4 regions of the Paenibacillus bovis genome follow, and region 1 is predicted to be linked to each of the others. Evidence: a T-box and tRNA genes for the amino acid it is inferred to sense, from the RefSeq annotation. Region 1 holds a T-box; the other regions hold tRNA genes.

What was found. A T-box is a leader RNA that pairs with one kind of tRNA and senses whether it is charged. The one in region 1 lies ahead of leuS (leucine--tRNA ligase), so its partner is inferred to be a tRNA-Leu.
Region 2: it has a tRNA-Leu gene. The T-box ahead of leuS (leucine--tRNA ligase) is inferred to sense a tRNA for this amino acid. The anticodon was not compared.
Region 3: it has a tRNA-Leu gene. The T-box ahead of leuS (leucine--tRNA ligase) is inferred to sense a tRNA for this amino acid. The anticodon was not compared.
Region 4: it has a tRNA-Leu gene. The T-box ahead of leuS (leucine--tRNA ligase) is inferred to sense a tRNA for this amino acid. The anticodon was not compared.

The regions. Positions count from the first base shown of each region.
Region 1 covers NZ_CP013023.1:4,321,638-4,323,844, forward strand. Annotated here, with positions in the region: gene leuS (leucine--tRNA ligase) at 1-911, opposite strand, end outside; T-box leader at 1,049-1,319, opposite strand; gene AR543_RS18410 (DUF4097 family beta strand repeat-containing protein) at 1,456-2,207, opposite strand, start outside.
Region 2 covers NZ_CP013023.1:2,018,880-2,021,086, forward strand. Annotated here, with positions in the region: gene AR543_RS08555 (urease accessory protein UreF) at 1-310, opposite strand, end outside; gene AR543_RS08560 (tetratricopeptide repeat protein) at 614-1,099, opposite strand; tRNA gene AR543_RS08565 (tRNA-Leu) at 1,347-1,429, shown strand; gene AR543_RS08570 (glutathione peroxidase) at 1,711-2,190, opposite strand.
Region 3 covers NZ_CP013023.1:2,490,121-2,492,327, forward strand. Annotated here, with positions in the region: gene AR543_RS10645 (HAD family hydrolase) at 1-404, shown strand, start outside; tRNA gene AR543_RS10650 (tRNA-Leu) at 869-952, shown strand; gene AR543_RS10655 (glycerol dehydrogenase) at 1,334-2,207, shown strand, end outside.
Region 4 covers NZ_CP013023.1:879,817-882,023, forward strand. Annotated here, with positions in the region: gene AR543_RS03815 (DUF2961 domain-containing protein) at 1-696, shown strand, start outside; tRNA gene AR543_RS03820 (tRNA-Leu) at 816-899, shown strand; gene AR543_RS03825 (MATE family efflux transporter) at 1,082-2,207, shown strand, end outside.

The DNA.
Region 1 (2,207 bases):
AGGTCGGTACGTTCCAGATCACTCTTATGGGAAGCTTTTTCCTGATAAGCTTTGACTGCATCCTGTTGCTCGGCAGTTGTAATTTTTTCTACCAGCGGATGTTCAGGTGCCAGTACACAGTAAGTAGCTCCGAACAGGGTGTCCGGACGAGTTGTGAAGACACGAATCTCTTCTTCTGTTCCATCTACCTGGAAAGTAACTTCTGCACCTTTGGATTTGCCGATCCAGTTGCGCTGCATATCCTTGATGCTTTCTGCCCAGTCCAGTTCATCCAGATCTTCCAGCAGACGATCTGCATATTCGGTAATCTTCAGCATCCATTGACGCATCGGACGACGAATAACCGGATGACCGCCGCGCTCACTCTTGCCGTCGATAACTTCTTCGTTCGCCAGTACCGTACCCAGTGCCGGACACCAGTTGACCGGAATCTCGGCGATATAAGCCAGACCCTTGTTATACAGCTGGATAAAGATCCACTGGGTCCATTTATAATAATCCGGATCGGTTGTACTGATCTCGCGATCCCAGTCGTAGGAGAAACCGAGAGACTTGATCTGACGGCGGAAATTATTAATATTCTGAATGGTAAATTCACGCGGGTGACCGCCATTATCGATCGCATACTGCTCGGCCGGCAGACCGAATGCATCCCAGCCCATCGGATGGAGTACATTGTAGCCCTGCATACGCTTGTAGCGGGAAACGATATCTGTCGCTGTGTAGCCTTCCGGATGGCCTACGTGCAGACCGGCACCGGATGGATAAGGAAACATGTCCATCGCGTAAAATTTCGGTTTGCCCGGCTCCTCGGTCGTTTTGAATGTTTTGTGCTCATCCCAGTAGCCTTGCCACTTGGGTTCCAGTTCCTGCGGACGATAGCCCGGCTGGGACGTGTGTACTTCTGTCATAGTATTTCCTCCTCTAAATTAAGTATGGCTGTTCCGGTAATTCCATTATCATTATGCTGCGCTTGTTATCCGTCCGGACAATGCACTCTTGACGTCCGAAAGCAACAAAAAACCTCTCGTCTCCAGCGTATAATATCGCTAGGGACGAGAGGTTGAATCTCGCGGTACCACCCTAGTTAGCGAACAGGTATGCTTCACCATTCACTCACTTAGTTGCCTGATAACGGCAGGAAGCCGATGTGTTTGAGAATACATGGATATAGATCCGATTCACTGTACGGATCAATCCTGTAATTCCTGACACATATCTCCAAGGCGAGTTCACATCAGCATCATATCGGCTTGCACCAGCCGCCGACTCTCTATGTAATGCTTGCTGATATTACTATTCCTTTTCACTGAGTATTAAGTATGAACCAGTCAGCGATGGCTGTCCGGTTATAACAATGGTTTTATTGTAAAAAAGTTAGCCGGTAAAGTCAATGAAAGAAATATCCGGTGGTCAAAAAGAAATGCCAGCTGCACTATGCATAAACTATATATACTATAGCTGACTGATCTTCATATCACCGGAACTGGTGTTTACCTTTATATGCTGAAGAAGCTTGCCTGTCCCCCGCATACCGGTTATACGATGCTCGGATTTTTCCTGGAAGGTCATTCCTGGGATCTGGATATTTGCTGTTCCCGAGCTGCTTGTAAATTGTAACTGCAGCGAGTTGCTCGTAGCTGCGCTTTTGGCATTTACATCACCACTCGAAGTAGTGAGCTCTACATCCGATACAGGCTGCTTCTCGGTATAATCGATTTCACCGGATGAAGTTGTAATCTGTGTACGCTGACCGGATAGCTGTAAAGAATGAATAGTGCCACTGGTGGTTTCCCATTTGGAATCTGCTGCTTCATTGTGCTCTGCTGTAATATCGCCGCTGCTGGTCTGGATAATGGCGGTTCCGGCTACTTGCAAGCCGGAAATCTGCTGATCGCCGGAACTGGATTGCGTTGTTATCCTGTTAGCAGCAAGATCATGAAGCTTCATTTGACCGGACGAAGTCATAACTGTGATCTGATCCCACGTTTTCGATGGAATCTTTATTTTTAATGTCAAATTATCGATAGGATCTAACTGGATACCGAACATATTGTTCTGTGTCTCTACCTGGACATTCATAACGCCCTGTTCCGGTATCATCGTGAAAGAATAGTTTTCCTTGGAATCTGTATGCATATTCCCGTCCAGTGTGGCTGTAATCTGATCCTGCTCGCCAGGCAGCAGTTCAATATCTGTAGCAGAGG
Region 2 (2,207 bases), 2.3 Mb from region 1:
TTCCAGTCTGGCGGGCTTCAGGTCTGGATTCGGCAGAGACGATCTGCTGGATAATCATTTTATCAATCAGTGCGAGCGTCCAGGCATCTTGTTCACTACTGGCCATATAGACACTGTAGATAGCAGGAGCTTCCCACTGAAATAAATGGGGCTGCAAATGATCCAACAGGTAATGCTCCAGCTGTTCAGACGTGTTGATTTTTCCTTCCTTTACATATTCTTCTACATGATGTGCGTGAGTAAAACTGGCAGTAGGCAGTTTGGCATCCAGCAATTGCACATAAGCGAGCAGCTTTTGACTACTATTCATTTTCCATCAGCCTCCATCTGTTTTTTCTATTTTAACGATTAAAAGTATTTGGAGTAGAGGAATGAGATCAAAGGAATGTAAATTGACATAAAATAGTTTTACCAATCTACTATTTATTTTATGTAAATTATTTTTACATATATTATAATAATGTGTCAGTATAATTCACTTTTACAGAAAAAAATAAAGAGATTACACAATATATCAAAAGATTATCGTTTATTTACTAACTTTATATGTAATAAAATATAACGTTAAATAATGTTGAAGGCAGTGGTATCCGATTTTAGTCTATACTATGTATCAATCATTCCATGTCTGATCCAGTTGGTCTGCATAAAAGCGAATAGCCTTATCATAACTTTTGATTCCTTGATCTGCTGAAGTATCGGCTAGTTGGACAAGTAGTTGCCTCATCGCTTCTGCATGTTCACCCAGATTGTAGAGTACCATGGCATAGAAAATTTTCAGTTCCCGATGATCAGGGAATTCACGTATTCCATTTTCGAAGCATTGTTTGGCTTGCTCGTACTGTCCCAGTGTGCGATAGGTGCTGCCGAGTCCCAATATGGCACCAGCCCGATCTTCACCGGTCAAGCCTGTATTTAGCGCTCTCTCGTAATAGGGAACTGCTTGTCGTTCCAGGCTCAATGAATCGTGAGACCATGCGAGTTGATACCATACTTGAGCGTTATCCGGCTCCGTTACACTTATTTCCTGTAAAAGCTGAATAGCTTCCTGTATATTCCCTTTTTGCCGCAAAGAGATAGCCTGATCCAAAGAATTCATAGCCGATATCGCTCCTTTTTAAATTATTTATTTCTTCTATAATCCTTATACAGCATACAGCATACAGCATACAGCATACAGCATACAGCATACAGCATACAGCATACAGCATACAGCATACAGCGGTTAACCAGATTGTATTCTGACGCAATCCAGTATACGATCAATCCTCAATCCAATTTAAGGGTTTACAATCACATAAAATAATGATAAACTGATACAGTTGTTATGATTTCTGCATTATTGTGCGGTCGTGGTGGAATGGCAGACACGCTATCTTGAGGGGGTAGTGGGTGTATACCCGTGGAGGTTCGAGTCCTCTCGACCGCATTACGCAAGATATGGATCAGGAAATCTCAACTATTGAACGACAAAGTTAGTATAACTTTACCTCAGTCGTTTATACAGGATACATAAGCATAAAAAAGAACGCTGTTGGCTTAAAGCTGACAGCGTTCTTTTTTGTTTGGTTTGTTGAGTGTTTGATGTGTTTATTTTGTAGGGTAGGCCTGTATTCTCTAATTTAGGTAAAAGTTTCAGCATACCCATTGCAGTGACAATAGTAGCCAAACGAATTTTAATAAATTGTATTTGAATGGATAGTGAAGTTACTATTGAAGCTGTTTGAGGATATCGGCTTCTATTTTGTCAGGTGTAGTTTTGGGTGCATAGCGTTTGATCGGATGCCCTTCGGCATCAATCAGGAATTTGGTAAAATTCCATTTGATCGCTTTGGAGCCGAGTATACCGGGAGCCTGCTCGCTTAAATATTGGAAAAGAGGATGGGCAGATGCGCCGTTAACATCGATTTTCTGGAACATGGGAAAGCTTACGCCGTAATTGAGCTGGCAAAATTCCGAGATTTCTTCATCACTGCCGGGGTCCTGATTGGCAAATTGATTACTTGGGAAACCAAGAATTTCAAAATTCTGATCTTTAAATTTATCATAGAGTTCCTGCAGGCCGGTGAATTGTGGGGTAAGTCCGCATTTGCTGGCTGTATTTACGATCAGGAGTGTTTTGCCTTTGTAGCGTTCCAAAGGAACTTCTTCGCCGCGTATGGAGACAGCATGATATGAATAAATACTCATTCGTATAACGCTCCTTT
Region 3 (2,207 bases), 1.8 Mb from region 1:
TTAACGGTCTGACCGATTGGCTGGGTTGGCTGCAGCAATCCGGTATACCGATGGTGGTTGCTTCATCGTCTCCGCGTGCACTGATTGAGCTGATTCTGGAAAGGCTGGATATCCGCCGCTTTTTTGGTGGCATGATCAGTGGGGAAGAAGTCGCACATGGCAAGCCGGCACCGGATATTTTCCTGCGAGCAGCCGAGATTCTGGGTGTAGCGCCGGAACGCTGCATGGTTATCGAAGATTCCCGTAATGGTGTACGGGCAGCCAAGTCTGCCGGTATGCGCTGTATCGGACATCAGAATCCGGGCTCGGGTAATCAGAATCTGGGCGAAGCGGATGTGGTTATTCACAGTTATGCGGAGTTATGGGATCTGCGTAACCAGCTGACGGTTACTGCTGCCCAATAAACGATCCTTCAGTATTCGCTAATGATCCAAATCCTATAGTAAACAAATAGCAGTCTGCCGATTACGGAAGATCCGACACTTCCTGATTTGGCAGATTGCCTTTTTTATTCTCTACCGTCTCTGTTATCCAAAAGGCTGTTTTGAGCATAGGTGAGCATAGGTGAGCATAGGTAGGCTATGTAAGAATAGGTTGATCGTACAGTGAACATTTTCGATATTTTGTTATATTCTATATTGGCCTAGATGACAGCTATAGTCGTCATTATCAACTTCTCTTTTTCTGCCGGGCTTCTGCCATGTACCGTATGTCAGAACACATTATGGTCCTAGTATGCTCTACTACTATTCTCTAGAAGTATTATATTATATAGAAGGAAAAATAAAATTTGACGCTTGCTAACTAATATGGTATTCTATTTTTTGTGGCCAGGAAATAGAGATATGGAACGGTAACATTACATTATGCGGTCGTGGCGGAATTGGCAGACGCGCACGGTTCAGGTCCGTGTGGGCTTACCCCCGTGGAGGTTCGAGTCCTCTCGACCGCATTATTTTTATCGAAAAGGTCTCATTCCTAACGGAGTGGGGCTTTTTTTGTTAGGGTACAACTTCGTTCCTGCTTACTCGTAAACGGGATCGTTCTTATTTCTGACAAGGAAATGCTGTTATACCGCAGGTACTTCTGGTGAATAGATTAAGAAGCCTATTTATTCGCGAAAGCCAGCCATGTCAATATGGGCCAGCAAGCTGAGTATACAGGCTCAGAACACCTAAGAAACAACAGACAGCGGAAAGCAGGATCGATCATTCCTTTCCCGGCTCAGCAAATTGGCAGCACGATCAGGTACATAGCGGAGAAATGGACTTCATTCATGCGTTTTCTGTATCAGGCGCATGATCCATTACAGGTTGGAGAGGAGCAACAGATTATGACAGAACGCGTATTTATCAGTCCCGGCAAATATGTACAGGGCAGAGACGTCATCCAGAAAACAGGTGAGTATGTAAAAGGGATCAAGGGAGACAAATCGCTCGTTATCGCCGATGATATTGTGTGGGATATCGCAGGCAACCAGGTACTGGAAAGTCTGGATCAGTCATCTGTGAGCTACATCAAAGCAGTCTTCAACGGAGAAGCATCGACTAATGAAATTAACCGTCTGGTAGAGATTGGCCGAGAGAACAACGCTACGATTGTGATCGGAGTAGGCGGCGGCAAAACGCTAGATACAGCCAAAGCGGTCAGTGATACACTTGGCGGCTACACGGTGATTATCCCGACTACAGCCTCTACAGATGCACCAACCAGTGCATTATCCGTTATTTATTCGGATGAAGGTATATTCGAGAGCTACAAATTTTATAATAAAAATCCGGATCTGATTCTGGTAGATACCAAGATTATCGCGAGTGCACCGCCACGCTTCCTGTCTTCTGGTATAGCGGATGCCTTGGCAACCTGGGTAGAGGCACGCGCTGTAATCGAGGCACGTGCCACGACGATGGCTGGCGGACTGCCTACACTGGCTGCTGAAGCGATTGCGCGCAAATGTGAAGAGACGCTGTTTGACTTTGGTCTGCTGGCATACGAGTCGGTACAGCGCAAAGTGGTAACATCTGCCGTAGAAGCAGTCGTTGAAGCCAATACGCTGCTCAGCGGTCTGGGCTTTGAAAGTGGCGGTCTGGCAGGAGCACATGCGATCCATAACGGCTTCACTGTACTCGAAGGCGATATTCACCATATGACACATGGAGAAAAAGTTGCTTTTGGTACATTGACCCAGCTGGCATTGGAGAAGCGGC
Region 4 (2,207 bases), 1.9 Mb from region 1:
GTGAATTACGGCTGGGGCTTCCCGACACCGCCGGAAATGAATCCATCCAGTGCTTATGACGGCCTGCCGGACAGTCCATGGTCAATGGTGCGACTGTGCAGCGGAGATGTGTATCCTTTTCGGCAGGAACTGGTTTTTGGCATCGAATCGGGAGAGTACAATAATCAATATTTACGCCACTCGGGTATTCTGTTTTATTATGGCGTGGATGAGCAGGGCATGACACTGACGGACGAACTGGATATCGGGAACAAGGCTTCGGAAGGCATCCATCACTATCGTACATCCGGTAGCCGTGGTTATTATACCCTGTGTGCCTGTTATGAAGGCGATCAGGATGATGTGTTCATTACGGATACAGGTCATGAGACAGAGGGGTGGAGTGAATTTGTTGTATCTATCCATCCGAATAACCAGGGCGTACGTCTGCGGCGCAAATCCGATCAGATGACCGGTCGACAAAAAGCAAAGGTGTATGTAGATGAAGCACTTGTGCAGGAACGCAGCTGGTATGTAGCTGATCGCAATCCGTACCAGCGCTGGCTGGACGATGAATACGAGATTCCAGCGCTATATACGGCAGGCAAGGATCATATCACGATCCGGCTCGAATATGTACAGGCCGGTGAGACGCGGGCATGGAACGAATTTAATTACAAAGTGTACAGCCTGCACAGGCAGAATTATACGAAATAAATCAGAGGAATTGCGGAGTAAGAGCTGCGTTAAAATATTTCACAAAAAAGCTTGTGCTTTTCGAAATATCATGATATATTATTCCTTGTGATTGCGTAACGCAGCTCACTAACTCATTTGCGGTCGTGGCGGAATTGGCAGACGCGCACGGTTCAGGTCCGTGTGGGCTTACCCCCGTGGAGGTTCGAGTCCTCTCGGCCGCATTCCTATTTTTCAAAACGCACAACGTGAATATACATAATTACCAATTACGTCCTTCAGTTATTTTAACCTGAAGGGCGTTTTTATTATGAGTTCCACTGGAATCCTGTAGAGATTCCGGTATAATGTGGAGAATGTCAACCGTCGGAGAGGCCATGAATCCAGTTATAAAGAAGGTAATCACATGGGAGACCCCAGCATAAGATGGAGTAGAGCTCATAATCTGCTGGAAAAGTATTTTTCCGGAGCAACAATGAATTACCGCCAGATGATCTCGCTATTTATTCCGATCCTGATCGATCAGGCGTTTGTCATGGGACTGAATCTGATCAATACCGCCATGATCAGCTCGGCAGGTGTGGCCGCGGTCAGTGCGGTCAATATGGTGGATTCGCTGAATATTTTCCTGTTAAGTGTATTTATTGCTGTCGCTACAGGGGGAACCGTCGTGGTCGCCCAGTACAAGGGCAATGGCAATGAGCTGAAAGTATCACAGGCGAGTGCAGGAGCAGTAACATCCGTGTCTGCGCTGGCGCTGGCTGTAGCACTGATCGGAATTATTTTTCACGGGCCGCTGCTCAGTTTGCTGTTTGGCTCGGCCGAAGCGGAAGTTATGGACCATGCGCGTACATACCTGATCGGGAGCTGTATTTCTTTTGTCGGGATAGCGATTGTGGAAGCGGTCTGCGGCGCGCTACGCGGAGTCGGCAGTACGAGGGCTTCACTGGTGCTATCGCTGATTATGAACTTGCTGTATGTACTGCTGAATTTTGTCTTTATCAATGGACTGGATATGGGTGTACTCGGCATGACCTTGTCGGTCAACATTGCCCGGTATGGCGGCGCGGCGTGTGCGCTGTACTATTTGTTCAAAATGGACGTCAATCTGAAAGTGCGTGTGCGCGAGCTGTTCGAGGTCAAATGGGAGATGTTCAAAAAGATCCTGTTTATCGGCTTTCCGTTTGCGACGGAGCAGATGTTTTTTAACGGGGGGAAAATACTGACCCAGATCTTCATTGTCGGCATGGGAACATATGCGATTGCGGTCAATGCGATCTGTTCCGCACTGGCAGGCGCCATGCAGATTCCGGCCAATGCACTGTCGCTGACCATTATTACGGTAGTTGGTATGTGTATCGGCAGCGGGCATATTGACGAAGCTCGCAAGTTCACCAAGTCATTCCTGGTGCTGGCGTCGCTGTCGTTTGTATTAATGGGGCTGATTATTCTGCCACTATTCTATCCGCTGATCTCGCTGTTCGATCCGCCGGCAGAGATTGTGGATGAGATTTTCTGGGTGCTGCTGATTA